DNA from 4 places in the Streptomyces sp. 135 genome. Region 3 is predicted to be linked to each of the others. Evidence: riboswitches for the same ligand, from Rfam matches in the RefSeq annotation. Region 3 holds a riboswitch; each other region holds the start of a gene.

The links. Region 3 has a riboswitch for cyclic di-AMP ahead of KKZ08_RS31945 (LysM peptidoglycan-binding domain-containing protein). Riboswitches for the same ligand answer to the same signal wherever they lie in the genome.
Positions count from the first base shown of each region.
Region 1: another riboswitch for cyclic di-AMP. It lies ahead of KKZ08_RS28880 (M23 family metallopeptidase); the one in region 3 lies ahead of KKZ08_RS31945 (LysM peptidoglycan-binding domain-containing protein).
Region 2: another riboswitch for cyclic di-AMP. It lies ahead of KKZ08_RS15775 (transglycosylase family protein); the one in region 3 lies ahead of KKZ08_RS31945 (LysM peptidoglycan-binding domain-containing protein).
Region 4: another riboswitch for cyclic di-AMP. It lies ahead of KKZ08_RS23215 (C40 family peptidase); the one in region 3 lies ahead of KKZ08_RS31945 (LysM peptidoglycan-binding domain-containing protein).

Region 1 covers NZ_CP075691.1:6,409,249-6,412,690, forward strand. Annotated here, with positions in the region: gene KKZ08_RS28875 (pitrilysin family protein) at 1-1,193, shown strand, start outside; cyclic di-AMP (ydaO/yuaA leader) riboswitch at 1,398-1,560, shown strand; gene KKZ08_RS28880 (M23 family metallopeptidase) at 1,573-2,376, shown strand; gene KKZ08_RS28885 (GntR family transcriptional regulator) at 2,570-3,256, shown strand; gene KKZ08_RS28890 (HPr family phosphocarrier protein) at 3,436-3,442, opposite strand, start outside.
Region 2 covers NZ_CP075691.1:3,520,662-3,524,103, forward strand. Annotated here, with positions in the region: gene eno (phosphopyruvate hydratase) at 1-1,062, opposite strand, end outside; gene KKZ08_RS15775 (transglycosylase family protein) at 1,358-2,086, opposite strand; cyclic di-AMP (ydaO/yuaA leader) riboswitch at 2,091-2,277, opposite strand; gene KKZ08_RS15780 (transglycosylase family protein) at 2,472-3,442, opposite strand, start outside.
Region 3 covers NZ_CP075691.1:7,105,903-7,109,344, reverse strand. Annotated here, with positions in the region: gene KKZ08_RS31955 (hypothetical protein) at 1-84, shown strand, start outside; gene KKZ08_RS31950 (NAD(P)-binding domain-containing protein) at 298-1,101, opposite strand; cyclic di-AMP (ydaO/yuaA leader) riboswitch at 1,737-1,901, shown strand; gene KKZ08_RS31945 (LysM peptidoglycan-binding domain-containing protein) at 1,905-2,627, shown strand; gene KKZ08_RS31940 (GlsB/YeaQ/YmgE family stress response membrane protein) at 2,832-3,092, shown strand; gene KKZ08_RS31935 (phosphatase PAP2 family protein) at 3,184-3,442, opposite strand, start outside.
Region 4 covers NZ_CP075691.1:5,115,427-5,118,868, forward strand. Annotated here, with positions in the region: gene KKZ08_RS23210 (hypothetical protein) at 1-42, shown strand, start outside; gene KKZ08_RS23215 (C40 family peptidase) at 122-1,369, opposite strand; cyclic di-AMP (ydaO/yuaA leader) riboswitch at 1,377-1,533, opposite strand; gene pcrA (DNA helicase PcrA) at 1,810-3,442, shown strand, end outside.

The DNA of each region.
Region 1 (3,442 bases), 700 kb from region 3:
TCGACGGCGTCGCCACGATCATGGCGAGGGCCTTCAACGAAGGCACCGACAAGCATTCGGCGGAGGAGTTCGCCGCCGAGCTCGACCGGTGCGGCGCCACCATGGACGCGCACGCCGACCACCCCGGCGTCCGCGTCTCCCTCGAAGTCCCGGTCTCCCGCCTCCCCAAGGCGCTCGGCCTGCTCTCCGACGCCCTGCGGGCCCCTGCCTTCGCGGACAGCGAGATCGAACGCCTCGTACGCAACCGCCTGGACGAGATCCCGCACGAGGCGGCCAACCCGGCACGCCGCGCGGCCAAGGAGCTCTCCAGGCAGCTGTTCCCGGCGAGTTCGCGCATGTCGCGGCCCCGCCAGGGCACCGAGGAGACGGTCAAGGCCATCGACGCGGCCGCGGTGCGCGCCTTCTACGAGGCGCACGTGCGTCCCGCCACGTCCACCCTGGTGGTCGTCGGCGACCTCGCGGGCACCGACCTGGACGCCGTCCTCGCGGACACCGTCGGCACCTGGAAGGGCGGCACCGCCGAGCCCCGCCCGATGCCCGCGATCACCGCGGACGACACGGGCCGCGTCGTCATCGTGGACCGCCCCGGAGCCGTCCAGACGCAGCTCCTGATCGGCCGCATCGGCCCGGACCGGCACGACCGGATCTGGCCGGCCCAGGTCCTCGGCACGTACTGCCTGGGCGGCACCCTCACCTCCCGTCTGGACCGCGTCCTGCGCGAGGAGAAGGGCTACACCTACGGCGTACGGGCGTTCAGCCAGGTCCTGCGCTCCGCACCGGACGGCACGGGCGCCGCGATGCTCGCCATCAGCGGCTCCGTCGACACCGCCTCCACGGGGCCCGCGCTGGAGGACCTCTGGACGGTCCTGCGCACCCTCGCAGCCGAGGGCCTGACCGACGCCGAGCGCGACGTGGCGGTGCAGAACCTGGTGGGCGTGGCCCCGCTCAAGTACGAGATGGCCGCCTCCGTGGCCGCCACGCTCGCCGACCAGGTCGAGCAGAACCTCCCGGACGACTTCCAGGCGCGGCTCTACCGGCAGTTGGCCGCGACCGGCACCGTGGAGGCCACCGCGGCCGTCGTGAGCGCCTTCCCGGAGGACCACCTGGTGACGATCCTCGTCGGGGACGCCGCGGAGATCGAGGAGCCCGTCAGGGCGCTCGGCATCGGCGAGGTGAGTGTGGTCGCCGGCTGAGCAGCTGTCAGGACATATCGGGACCCCGGCGACCGTTTCGATGGCCGGGGTCGCGTACTCCCTATATGTCCGAATTCATAGGGTGGTTGCCTGTTCGGTGTGTGGCGTGCGCTACAAAAGAGGCGTTCTGTTTGTCGATTGAAAGACGGCCCGTTTAGCGTCGGTCCGGCTGTTCGTCACGCAGTACGTCGCATCCGCGGCACCGGACAGTCATCGCCGAGTCCCCGTACGGCGCGAGCCAGGGGAGCCGGGGACCCACATGTCCCCTGGGGTGAATCGGGCACCTTGCCGTCAGGTGAGGGACTCGTAGGAGACCTTCCTGCTCCGAACCCGTCAGCTAACCCGGTAGGCGAGAAGGAAGGAAAGGATCAGCCGCTTCATGGCGTTCACCCGTGCCACCGGGAAGCACCGTCGTCCCAGCCGCCTCACCCGCACCACCGCGAACGTCGCGGGCGTCGCCGCGATCACCACCACGGGTGTCATCGGAGGCCTGGCCGCTCCGGCGCTCGCCGCCGCCGACGACGCCGCCTTCGAACACACCGGGCTCACCCAGGCGATCTCCGTGGGCGACTCGCTCGCCGCCAGCATCGACGCGCAGGCCGCCGCCCAGCGGCAGGCCGCCGACGACGCCGCGGCCGCCAAGAAGGCCGAAGAGGCCGCCAAGAAGAAGGCTGCCGAGGAGAAGCGCAAGGCCGAGGCCGAGGCCAAGGCGAAGGCCAAGAAGGAGCGCGAGGCCAAGGAGCGCGCCGCCCGCGAGGCCGAGCGCAAGCGCCTGAACACCTACGTCTCCCCGATCTCCGGCTCGTACGTCTCCACGGGCTACCAGACCGGCGGCGCCATGTGGTCCTCCGGCAGCCACACCGGCGTCGACTTCCACGCAGCGTCCGGTACCCCGGTCCACGCGGTGGGCGCCGGTACCGTCGTCGAGGCGGGCTGGGGCGGTGCCTACGGCAACAACGTGGTCATCAAGATGAACGACGGCACGTACACCCAGTACGGCCACATGTCATCCCTCGGCGTCACCGTCGGCCAGACGGTCACCCCGGGCCAGCAGATAGGCCTCTCGGGCTCCACCGGCAACTCCAGTGGCCCGCACCTCCACTTCGAGGCCCGCACCGGCCCGGACTACGGCTCGGACATCGACCCCGTGGCGTACCTCCGCTCGCACGGCGTCAACGTCTGACCCGTCCCGGTACCTCACCGAAGGCCCCGGCTCTCCCGAGCCGGGGCCTTCGCCGTTTCCGGCCCGCCCTCGCCTGGCCAAAAGATATCCATGGAATCCGGCCCGCCATCGGAAATTAAGCGGCTCTGCAATAGAGTTCCGGAACGAGCGTCGGTCGACCGCGTTTCGCGGGGATTAAGGCGGAGGTCCGGTCATGCGCATTCCCGCACACTCGGTATGCACGGCCATCCGGGACGACATTGTCGCCGGGGTCTACGAAAGGGGTGGGCGGCTCACCGAGGAGCTTCTCGCGCGCCGTTACGGCGTCTCCCGCGTCCCCGTACGCGAAGCCCTGCGCACCCTGGAGGCCGAGGGCTTCGTCGTCACGCGCAGGCACGCGGGCGCCTGTGTCGCCGAGCCCACGGAGCAGGAGGCAGCCGACCTCCTGGAGCTGCGCACGGTGCTCGAACCGCTCGCCGCGGCCCGCGCCGCACAGCGCCGCACCGACGCGCACCTCAAGGTCCTGCGCGGACTCGTGCGGCTGGGCCAGGAGCGCGTGCGGAAGGGTCAGGGGGAGGATCTGCGCTCGCTGGGCGGCTGGTTCCACGAGACGCTCGCCCAGGCCTCCGGCAGCCCCGGCCTCATCACGCTGCTCACCCAGCTGCGGCACAAGCTCGCCTGGATGTACGTCGTAGGGCCCCCGGCCGCGCCCGCGGTGTCCTGGTCCGAGCACGCGGCGATCGTCGACGCGGTGGCCCGCGGGGACGTGGAACGGGCCAGGATGCTCACTGCCGGCCACGCGGAGCGGGCGACGGCCGCGCACCGGTTGCGCCCCTCGCCGAGGGCAGGCCGGGTGAGGGAAGTGCAACATCCCGTAAACACGGTGAGCCTCAGGAATTAACGCGGGTGCCGTATACAAAGTGAGGCGCGAGAGAAGTGCCGGTCAATGTAATTCCGGCCGTTCCTTTATCTCCATGCGTGAACTGTCGCCGCATAAACTGCCACCAGGTAAGGCATAAGACATAAGACAAAGGGCCCACCCCGTGTTCAGGGTGGGCCCTTTGAAAGGTGCTGCGTGGGTCAGACC
Region 2 (3,442 bases), 3.6 Mb from region 3:
GGCCATCTCGACGGCGTCCAGGGTCTCGGTCAGCGAGCCGATCTGGTTGACCTTGACGAGCAGGGCGTTGGCGGAGTTCTCCTCGATGCCGCGGGCCAGGCGCTCGGGGTTGGTGACGAACAGGTCGTCGCCCACCAGCTGCACCTTGTCGCCGAGCTTCTCGGTGATGGCGTTCCAGCCGGCCCAGTCGTCCTCGAACAGCGGGTCCTCGATGGAGACGAGGGGGTACGAGGCGACGAGCTCCTCGTAGTACTCGGTCATCTCGGCGGCCGTGCGGGACTTGCCCTCGAACTGGTACGTGCCGTCCTTGTAGAACTCGGACGCGGCGACGTCGAGGGCGAGCGCGATCTGCTCGCCGGGGACGTAGCCGGCCTCCTTGATGGCCTCCAGGATGAGGTCGAGGGCGGCGCGGTTGGAGTCGAGGTTCGGGGCGAAGCCGCCCTCGTCGCCGAGGCCGGTGGCCAGGCCCTTGCTCTTCAGGACCTTCTTCAGCGTGTGGTAGACCTCGGTGCCCCAGCGCAGCGCCTCGGAGAACGACTCGGCGCCGATCGGCGCGATCATGAACTCCTGGATGTCGACGTTGGAGTCCGCGTGCGACCCGCCGTTGAGGATGTTCATCATCGGCACGGGCAGCAGGTGCGCGTTCGGGCCGCCGAGGTAGCGGAACAGCGGCAGGTCGCTGGCCTCGGAGGCGGCGTGCGCGACGGCGAGCGAGACGCCGAGGATGGCGTTGGCGCCGAGGGAGCCCTTGTTGTCGGTGGCGTCCAGGTCGAACATCGCCTGGTCGATCAGGCGCTGCTCGGTGGCGTCGTAGCCGACGAGCTCCGGGCCGATCTGCTCGATGACGGCGAGGACGGCCTTCTCGACACCCTTGCCCTGGTAACGGTTGGGGTCACCGTCACGGAGTTCGATGGCCTCGAAGGCACCGGTGGAGGCACCGGACGGGACGGCGGCACGACCGGTGCTGCCGTCGTCGAGGCCGACCTCGACCTCGACCGTGGGGTTGCCTCGGGAGTCCAGGATTTCCCGGGCTACGACGACGTCGATGGACGGCACGAGCATCTCCTTCTGGGATGTGACGCGTTTACGCGGGCCGATTCGGCCCGCGTCTCCTGAGCCTAACCGGCTCCGGGCCCCAGGCCAGCCGACCGCCCGTCCCGTGGGACGGGGGAAGGCTCAAATGGCCGGGAAACGGGATGGAAGCCCGCGTTTCTACTGGCCGGTAGCTCGCTAGGAGCGAACAGCGGACATGGCCCCGCCCCGGTGCGTACGGGGATACGCGCACCGGGGCGGGGAGCCCGTGGGGACGGGGCGGGACGGCCGTGCGTCCGCCGAGGCACGGCCGTGACCGGATCCGTCAGCTGAGGTGCAGCTGCTGGCCGGGGTAGATGAAGTCGGCGTTGTCGATGATGTCGCCGTTGAGCTTGTAGACCTTCTGCCAGCCGCCCTTGACGTCGTGCGCCTCGGCGATCTTGGACAGCGTGTCGCCGGTCTTGACCTTGTACTCGCCGTCGCCCTTCTCGACCTTCTTGCCGGTCGGGGTCTCGACGGTCTTCTTGGACTCGGTCTGCGGCGCGGGCTGCGGCTTCGGGGCCTGCTGCGTCTTGTGCTGCGGAGCGGCCTGCTGCTGCGGGGCGGCCTGCTGCTGCGTCTTCTGCGGCTGCGGCTTGGCCTGCTGCTGCGGGGCCTGCTGCTGGCCGCCGCCGTTGTACGCGGCGCCCGAGAGACCGACGCCGCAGTGCGGCCAGGCGCCCTTGCCCTGGCCGGCGAGGACCTTCTCGGCGATCTCGATCTGCTGGGCCTTGGAGGCCTTGTCGGCGGTCGGGGCGTACTTCGTACCGCCGTACGCGGCCCAGGTGGAGGGCGAGAACTGGAGGCCGCCCTGGTAGCCGTTGCCGGTGTTGATCGACCAGTTGCCGCCGGACTCGCACTGGGCGACGGCGTCCCACTCCTGGCCGGTGGCGGCGGAGGCCGAACCGGCGGCCATCAGCGGGGCGGCCACGGCGGCACCGGTGACACCGGCGAGCGTGACGACACGGGTGGCCTTGGACGGACGGCGGTGCTTGCCCTTGCTGGAAAACAGCATGAGTTGATCCCCTCACCGACGCCTGCGAGGTGAGCTGTCGGGTTCGGGCCAGTGAAGTTGCCCGGCCGCACCACGTGAGTGCGACTTCACCCCTAGCCGGTCCCGTACGTCCCGCTCCTCCTCGGAGCTCGACGTGCGGACCCGGCGGCTTACCTTGGGTCCCCCGCTCCTGCCTACGGCGCTCGAAGCGACGACTGTTCCCGTCCGGCCGTTGGCAGGATTCGGCGTACCGACCGGCGGGGCCCACCAGTGGCGGGCGTTGACGACGGTAGTCACGCGATCCACGGAATTTCAAAGGCGATCAGGGCTTCTGAGACCCATCTCTCACTTACGCCAATACCGACATTCGGCGCGAAGCACCCCGTGGACGGTTCGTCAACTACCCCTACTTTTCGCCCAAATCGAGGCTCTGACCGGGGAGAATGAGGTCCGGGTCGGCCCCGACGGTCTTCTTGTTCTCGGTGTACAGCTCGTGCCAGCCGCCCTTGACGTCCAAGTCGTCCGCGATGGCCGACAGGTTGTCACCGGAACGCACCGTGTACGTCCCGTCGGCGACCTTCTCGGTGCGCTCGCCGCCGCGCGAGGCGTGCCGGCCCGGACGGTCGCCGCCGCTGCCGGAGGCGGGACTCTCGTCCGCGTGGTCGCCCCGGTGACGGCCGGAGGTGGAGTCGTCGGAGGGGGCGGCCGGGTCCTTCGACCCGGGGGTGCCGGCCGAAGGGGCTTCGTCGCGCCCGGACTTGCCGTCCGTCGGGCGCTTGTCGCCCTTGTCGCCGTTGCCGCTGTTGCCCTGCTTGTCGCCCTTTTCGTGATTCTTGTCTCGGGAGGCGTCGCCCGAACCGGGCGTGTCGCCGTCGTCGTCGGCGGAGCCGGGGCCTTCTGACGCGTCGTCGGAGGCCTTGTCCGACGACTTGTCGGCGGCCTTGCCCTTGGAGTCCTTGGAGTCCCCCGAGCCCTCGGAGTCCTGGGAGCCCTTCGACTTCTCCGACCCCGTCGAACCGGTCGAACCGTTCGAGTCGCTCGAGTCGTCCCTGTCCGACGAGTCGGCGGGCTCCGGGGGGATCGGATCGCCCGGGTCCACGTCGGCCGCCGCGCCGCCGTCGGTGAGTCCGGCGATCGGGGCGCAGCTCGGCCAGGCCTCGGGGCCCTGCCCGTCGAGGATCCTCTCGGCCACGGCGATCTGCTGGGACTTGGAGGCCTGGTCGGCGCTCGGCGCGTAGTCGAGGCCGCCGTGCTTCTCCCACATGTCCTCGGAGAGCTGGAGCCCTCCGTAGTAGCCGTTCCCGGGGTTGGCGCTCCACGCGCCGCCGCTCTCGCACTCGGCGAGCTTGTCCCACGTCACCGTCTCGGCGGCGCTCG
Region 3 (3,442 bases):
CGCTGGGCGTGGACGGCAGGCCTCGGCAGATCGGCCGGCGGCTCGGCGCTCGACGGCAGGTCGGCCAACGTAACGCGCCAGTAGGCGAGACAGGCCTCCTGGCTCCCGGGTCGCGACGCCCTCCGAGCCGTGGTTCGCGGCGGGGACTGCGGTCCCGGCAGTGACTCACCGGCGAGTGCCGCGCTGTGCACGGGGCTGTCGCGACGCTGGATGCGTACCACCGAATCGGTCAGGACATGACCGCTCCTGGTATCGGCCAACTGCCGTCCGGGACAAGCCAGAAGAGGCACCCGGCGGTTATGGCGCCTCCTCGCCGCCGGGCTGCCTCAGATCGGCGAGCAGGCCGTCGAGGGCCTTGCGGAGGGCGTCGGAGTTGGCCGGGTCGAACCACGTGGTGCGGATGCGTTCGTTGTTTCCGTTCGGAGTCTCGTGGTCGGCGGCGAGCCGGTGCAGGGAGCGGGTCTCGTCGCCCAGGGAGCGGCCGACGCCCTGGAAGAGTCCGCGGAGGTAGCGTTCGGCGTCGCCTGCGGCGATGCCCTGGTCGACGGCCCACGACGCGAGCGTGGCGAGATACGCGTAATGGGTGGTCAGCGTCCCCGTCAGCGCGGAGAAGACGTCGAAGGCCGCCTCGTCCGCGACGGGCAGCACCCCGCCCAGGCGCTCGAAGAACGCGTCCACCGCCGGCTGCGTCGGGTGCGTCACCGTGACGGAGCGGCGTTCGCGTATGGCGGGCAGGGGGATGGCCCGTACGAGCGGGGCGTCGGTGGCCAGGGTGCGGCGCAGCTCGTCGTGGGTGACGCCGGCCATCACGTTGACCACGACCTTGTCGTCGTCCACCTTGAGGCCGGCCAGAGCTTCGTGCCGGTCCTGACGGCGTACGGCGATGATCACGAGCTCCGAGCGGTCGACGACCTCCTGATTGCCGGCGCAGACCTGTACGCCCGGAAAGCGCGCGGACAACTCCGCCGCCGTGCGGGCTCCCCGGGGCGAGAGGAACACCTCTGGCGACCTGTCACCCCCGTCACACAACCCCGTCACGATGGCCCGGCCGATCTCACCGACTCCGATGACACCGATGCGCTTCACTGCTTCTGCCTCCACGTTCTTCCTCCGTTGTTCCTTCTTTACGTTCTTCCTTCGGGGTACGTGGCGCTGCCGCGCTGGGGTCGGTCATGCGGTGCGTACGAAGTTCCCCACGGCGCGGTGACCTCGCCCATATCCCCTCCTTGTTCGATCGCGCGGACCGCCAACGCGTAACCTACGGCGTGGAGTTGCGGATGTCCGAGGCGGTGCTCGCCGAGGTGGCGGTCGCCCCCGGACGAGGACGGGACGCGTACCGCCACTAACGGAGTAGCCGCCTACCCCTTCTCCGGCAATGGCCGCTCTTTCCATACCCGGGTCCACATCCACATCCACATCCACACGACCTCCGCCTACCGGCATCATCGAGCGTCGCGATATGCCCGATTTGACGCGACGAGCGGCATTTAACCTGCACCTCTCCGTGAAATGGGTCACGCCGGCTTTCGCACGTACCGAAGACCTCGGACCACATTCCCGTTCTGCGGACAGAGAGTTGAGTTTTGGATCAAAGAGGGCCAAGGGAATTTGATCTCCACGAACCGGCCTCTCGCATTGCCGCTGCGAATTCGGGCCTTGTTACCTCCGGCCTTTCTCGCTTAATGTCACCGTCGAACCGGATGGAACGCCGAATCCTGCCGCTGTCCGGAAGCCGTTACACCCACCCACTTACTCACTCACGCACGGCAGGAGCGGGGGAACCAGGTAAGCCGCCGATCCGGTTTCCGGAACGGCTAGGGGTGAAGTCGCATGCCCAGTGCGACCGGACATCTCCCGTCCGAACCCGACAGCTCACCTCGTAGGCGACGGAGAGGAAATTCGTCATGCCTGCAAAGGGAAAGCACCGCCGTCCCAAGTCCCGCTCACTCACCCGGGGCATCGCCGCCGCGGGAACGGGCGGAGCCGTGCTCGTCCTGCCGGTGCTCGGCGCGACCACTGCCCACGCGGCTCAGGCCCCTACGGCCGTCAAGCCCGCCGCCGCCCCGAACACCCACGTAGTCGTCGCGGGTGACTCCCTTTCCAAGATCGCCCGGGAGCATTCCTTGAGCGGCGGCTGGAAAAAGCTCTACGAGGACAATCGCAGCGTCCTCGGTGACGACCCGAAGCTGATCCACCCCGGTCTCAAGCTCACCCTCGGCAAGAAGAACGCCGCCGAGCCCGCGAAGAAGGCGACCGCTTCCCCGGCTTCCGTCAAGACCGCCGCCGCCCCGGCGAAGAAGTCCTACAGCGACAACCTCGACGGCTGGATCCGGGAGTCGCTCGACATCATGGCGCAGCACGGCATTCCCGGCACGTACGAGGGAATCCACCGCAACGTCATGCGCGAGTCCTCCGGCAACCCGTGGGCCATCAACAACTGGGACTCCAACGCCGTCGCCGGAACCCCGTCGAAGGGCCTCCTCCAGGTCATCGCCCCCACCTTCGAGGCGTACCACGTGCCCGGCACCTCGACGGACAGCTACGACCCGGTCGCCAACATCACCGCCGCCTGCAACTACGCGGCCGACCGGTACGGCTCGATCGACAACGTGAACGGCCCGTACTAGACCGCGCCCCTCTGACATGCCGTGAGCCCCGGACACGTGGTGTGCCGGGGCTCACGGCATGCCCGTTCCGCGCGGCGGGGCGGACGGGAGAGGAATGGGCCGCGGATTGCCGGGCACGTGGACGTTGGTAGCCGAAAGATCGGAACCGAAGATCGGAACCGTAGACAGTCGGAACCGTAGACAGAAGTAAACGAAGGAGTTGTCGTGTCGTTCCTCTGGGCCATCATCGCGGGACTCATCATCGGCCTGCTGGCCAAGCTCGTTCTGCCGGGGCGTCAGCCCATTCCCCTGTGGCTGACGGTTCTCCTCGGCATCGTGGGCGCCGTGGTCGGCAACGCTCTCGCCAGCGCCTTCGGCGTTCGCGACACCGGCGGCATCGACTGGATCCGGCACGTCTTCCAGATCGGCGTCGCCGCCGTCCTCATCTCCTTCGTCACCCCTCTGTGGGCCCGACGACACGCTTGATCCCGTCCTACATCCCGTCCCCTTCGACGAAGGCCCCCGGCGCACCGCGCCGGGGGCCTTCGTCTCGGCTCGTGCCGACGCCCCGCGCCTCCTACGTCCAGTGGCGCAGGGCAAGGCGGGGAGTCTGCCGGACCAGCCAGGCGCCGGCCAGGCCGATGGCGGCGCCGGCGACGACATCGCTTGGGTAGTGGGCGCCGCTCTGCACGCGTTCGACCGCCACCATCGCCGCCGGTACCGCGCAGACGAGGCCGGCGGCCGGCCAGACAGGGAGGACGGCGGCGGTGAATCCGACCGCCGCCGCGGTGTGCCCGGAGGGGAAGGAGGAGGAGTCGGGGCGGTCGTCGGCCTCG
Region 4 (3,442 bases), 2.0 Mb from region 3:
CTGACCACGGCGAACGTCTTCATCGCCGTGCTGTGGACCTGATCCCCGAACCGGTTACGCGCGTGGCCCGCGCTCCTTCGGGAGTGCGGGCCACGCGCGCGTAGAGGGTGACCTTCCGCGGCTACGCCGGGCGCACCACGCTGTGGATCGGCATGTAGTAGATCGATTCGACGCGGACCTTCGCGCCCGGCTTCGGGGCGTGGATCATCTTGCCGCCGCCGATGTAGATCCCCACGTGGCTGATGTCGTCGTAGAAGAAGACCAGGTCGCCCGGCTCGGCGTCGGCGGTCTTCACGGTCGTGCCGGCCTTCACCTGGTCCCACGTGGTGCGGGGCAGGGTGATCCCCGCCGCCTTCCAGGCATCCTGGGTGAGCCCGGAGCAGTCGTAGGAGTCGGGCCCGGTCGCGCCCCATACGTACGGCTTGCCGATCTGTGCCTCCGCGAAGTCGATGACCTTCGCGGCCTTGGTGGCGTAACTTCCGCCGGTGCTTCCGGAGCCCGAGCCGCCACCGGAGCCTGAGCCCCCGCCCGGGCCTGAACCCGCATCCGAACCGGCGCCGGAACCCGATCCGGAACCCGACCCGGAATCCTGGCCCTCCCCCTGCCCCTGCTCCTCCCGCTCCTTCCTGGCCGCCTCCTCCGCCTTGCGCTTGCGCTCCGCCTCGGCGACCTCCTTGCGGGCCAGCTCCTCGGCCTTGCGCTTGGCCTCCCGCTCCTTCGTCCGCTCGATCGCGGCGAGCCGGGCCTTCTCCTCGGCGGTCAGCTCCGAGAGCAGTTCACGCGCCTCGCCCAGCTTCTTCTGGACGGTCTCCTTGCTCGTCCTGAGATCGTCCCGCGAGTCGCTCAGCGTCTCCACGCTCCGCGCGGCCTTCGTACGCTGCTTCGTCGCCGACGCCTGCTGCGCCTGGTAGTCGTCGACGGCCTTCTTCTGCCGCTTGGTCAGCCTGTCCGCCAGGTGGTTCTGGTCGAAGAAACCCTGCGGATCCTTGGCGAGCATCATCGTGGCGGTCTGGGAGACGGCCCCGGTGCGGTACTGGGCGGCGGCGATGGAGCCGAGCTTCTGGCGCGCCTCGTTCAGCCTGTCCGCGCGCTCGGCCACGTCGTCGAGCAGCCGGTCGGCCTTCTTGCGCTGCTTCTCGGTCTTCTCCTTGGCCGAGTTGTACTTCTGGGTGGCCACGCCCGCCTGGTGGTACAGGTCGTCGACCTTCTTCCGCACCTCTTCGAGGCTGGGCTTCGCCGGTGCGGAGGGGGCCGCCTGCGCGGCCTGTGACAGGAGCGCCACGGAGGTGAGGGCGGCCGTCGTGATGCCGACGGCGGGGGCGGTGCGTATTCCGGCTGTCCGGGTCCGCGGCTTGCGGTGCGACGCCAAGGGAGGCGACTCCTTCCGTAGACCGCCTACCGGGTTAGCTGTCGGGTTCGGGCGGATGGTCCGGAAGGTTGCCCTACGGTCCCGTACTGCGTACGGGGCCGATTCACCCCAGGTTTTCGGTGGGTCCCCGGCTCCGAACAGGTCGGACTCGGCGGAGGCAACCCGTTCCCGGCGGGATTCGCCGGTGGGGGGACGAGCGGCCCGCGGAGCACGCTAGCCAACTCGTGTGGCGCGTGTGAAGGTTGATGTTCCTTATGCCCGATACATTTCCGTTACTTTCCGGGGCGCCGGGGTCGGGCAGGCGGCGCTGTTGCGGAGCGTGACCGGGTGTGGGCGTGGCGTAGGTGAGGCGTAGACAGGCGCACGCCGGACGGGCCCGGGAGGAAGGTGGCCGGAACCCGGGGCGGGTTGTCAGTGGGGCCGCCTAGACTCGGGAGGCGATGAGCAGCCTCTTTGATGACAGCTTCCTGGCGGACCTCCGGCCTTCCCGGGCCACGGACGAAGAGCCCCCGCCGCCGCCCGAGGACAGCGCTCCGGAACCGGTTCCGGACGACTTGTTCGACGGGAAGTTCGACGTGCCCATGACCCGGGACACGCACTACCGCGACGGGGCCCCGCGCCCGGTCATCGACCCGGCGACGCTCCTGGAGGGGCTGAACGAGAACCAGCGTGCGGCGGTCGTGCACGCCGGCTCCCCGCTGCTCATCGTGGCCGGCGCCGGTTCGGGCAAGACCCGGGTGCTGACCCACCGCATCGCGTATCTCCTGGCGGAGCGCGGCGCGCACCCGGGGCAGATCCTCGCGATCACCTTCACGAACAAGGCCGCGGGCGAGATGAAGGAGCGCGTAGAGCAGCTCGTCGGCCCCCGGGCCAACGCGATGTGGGTCTCGACGTTCCACAGCGCCTGCGTCCGCATCCTGCGCCGCGAGTACAAGAAGCTCGGCTTCACGTCCTCCTTCTCGATCTACGACGCCGCGGACTCCAAGCGCCTGATGGCCCTGGTCTGCCGTGACCTGGACCTCGACCCGAAGAAGTTCCCGCCGAAGTCCTTCAGCGCCAAGATCTCGAATCTGAAGAACGAGCTGATCGACGAGGAGGACTTCGCCGCCCAGGCCGCCGACGGCTTCGAGAAGACCCTCGCCCAGGCCTACGCCATGTACCAGTCACGCCTGCGCGAGGCGAACGCGCTGGACTTCGACGACCTGATCATGACGACGGTCCACCTCCTGCGCGCCTTCCCGGACGTCGCCGAGCACTACCGCCGCCGCTTCCGGCACGTCATGGTCGACGAGTACCAGGACACCAACCACGCGCAGTACGCCCTGGTGCGCGAGCTGGTCGGACCCTCCGGTGGCGAGGGCGACGACCCGGCGGAGCTGTGCGTGGTGGGTGACGCGGACCAGTCGATCTACGCCTTCCGCGGCGCCACGATCCGCAACATCCTCCAGTTCGAGGAGGACTACACCGACGCGACCACGATCCTCCTGGAGCAGAACTACCGCTCCACGCAGACGATCCTGAGCGCCGCGAACGCGGTCATCGAGCGGAACGAGAGCCGCCGCCCGAAGAATCTGTGGACCAACCAGGGCGCGGGCGCCCGCATCACCGGCTACGTGGCAGACACCGAGCACGACGAGGCGCAGTTCGTCGCGGACGAGATCGACCGGCTCACGGACGCGGGTGACGCGAAGGCCGGCGACGTCGCGATCTTCTACCGCACGAACGCCCAGTCGCGTGTCTTCGAAGAGATCTTCATCCGTGTCGGCCTGCCCTACAAGGTCGTCGGCGGCGTCCGCTTCTACGAGCGCAAGGAGGTCCGCGATGTGCTGGCCTACCTGCGGGTCCTCGCCAACCCCGAGGACGCGGTCCCGCTGCGCCGCATCCTCAACGTCCCCAAGAGGGGCATCGGCGACCGCGCCGAGGCGATGATCGACGCGCTCTCGCAGCGCGAGAAGATCTCCTTCCCGCAGGCGCTGCGCCGCGTCGACGAGGCGTACGGAATGGCGGCCCGCTCGACCAATGCCGTCAAGCGGTTCAACACGCTCATGGAGGAGCTGCGGACCGTCGTCGAGT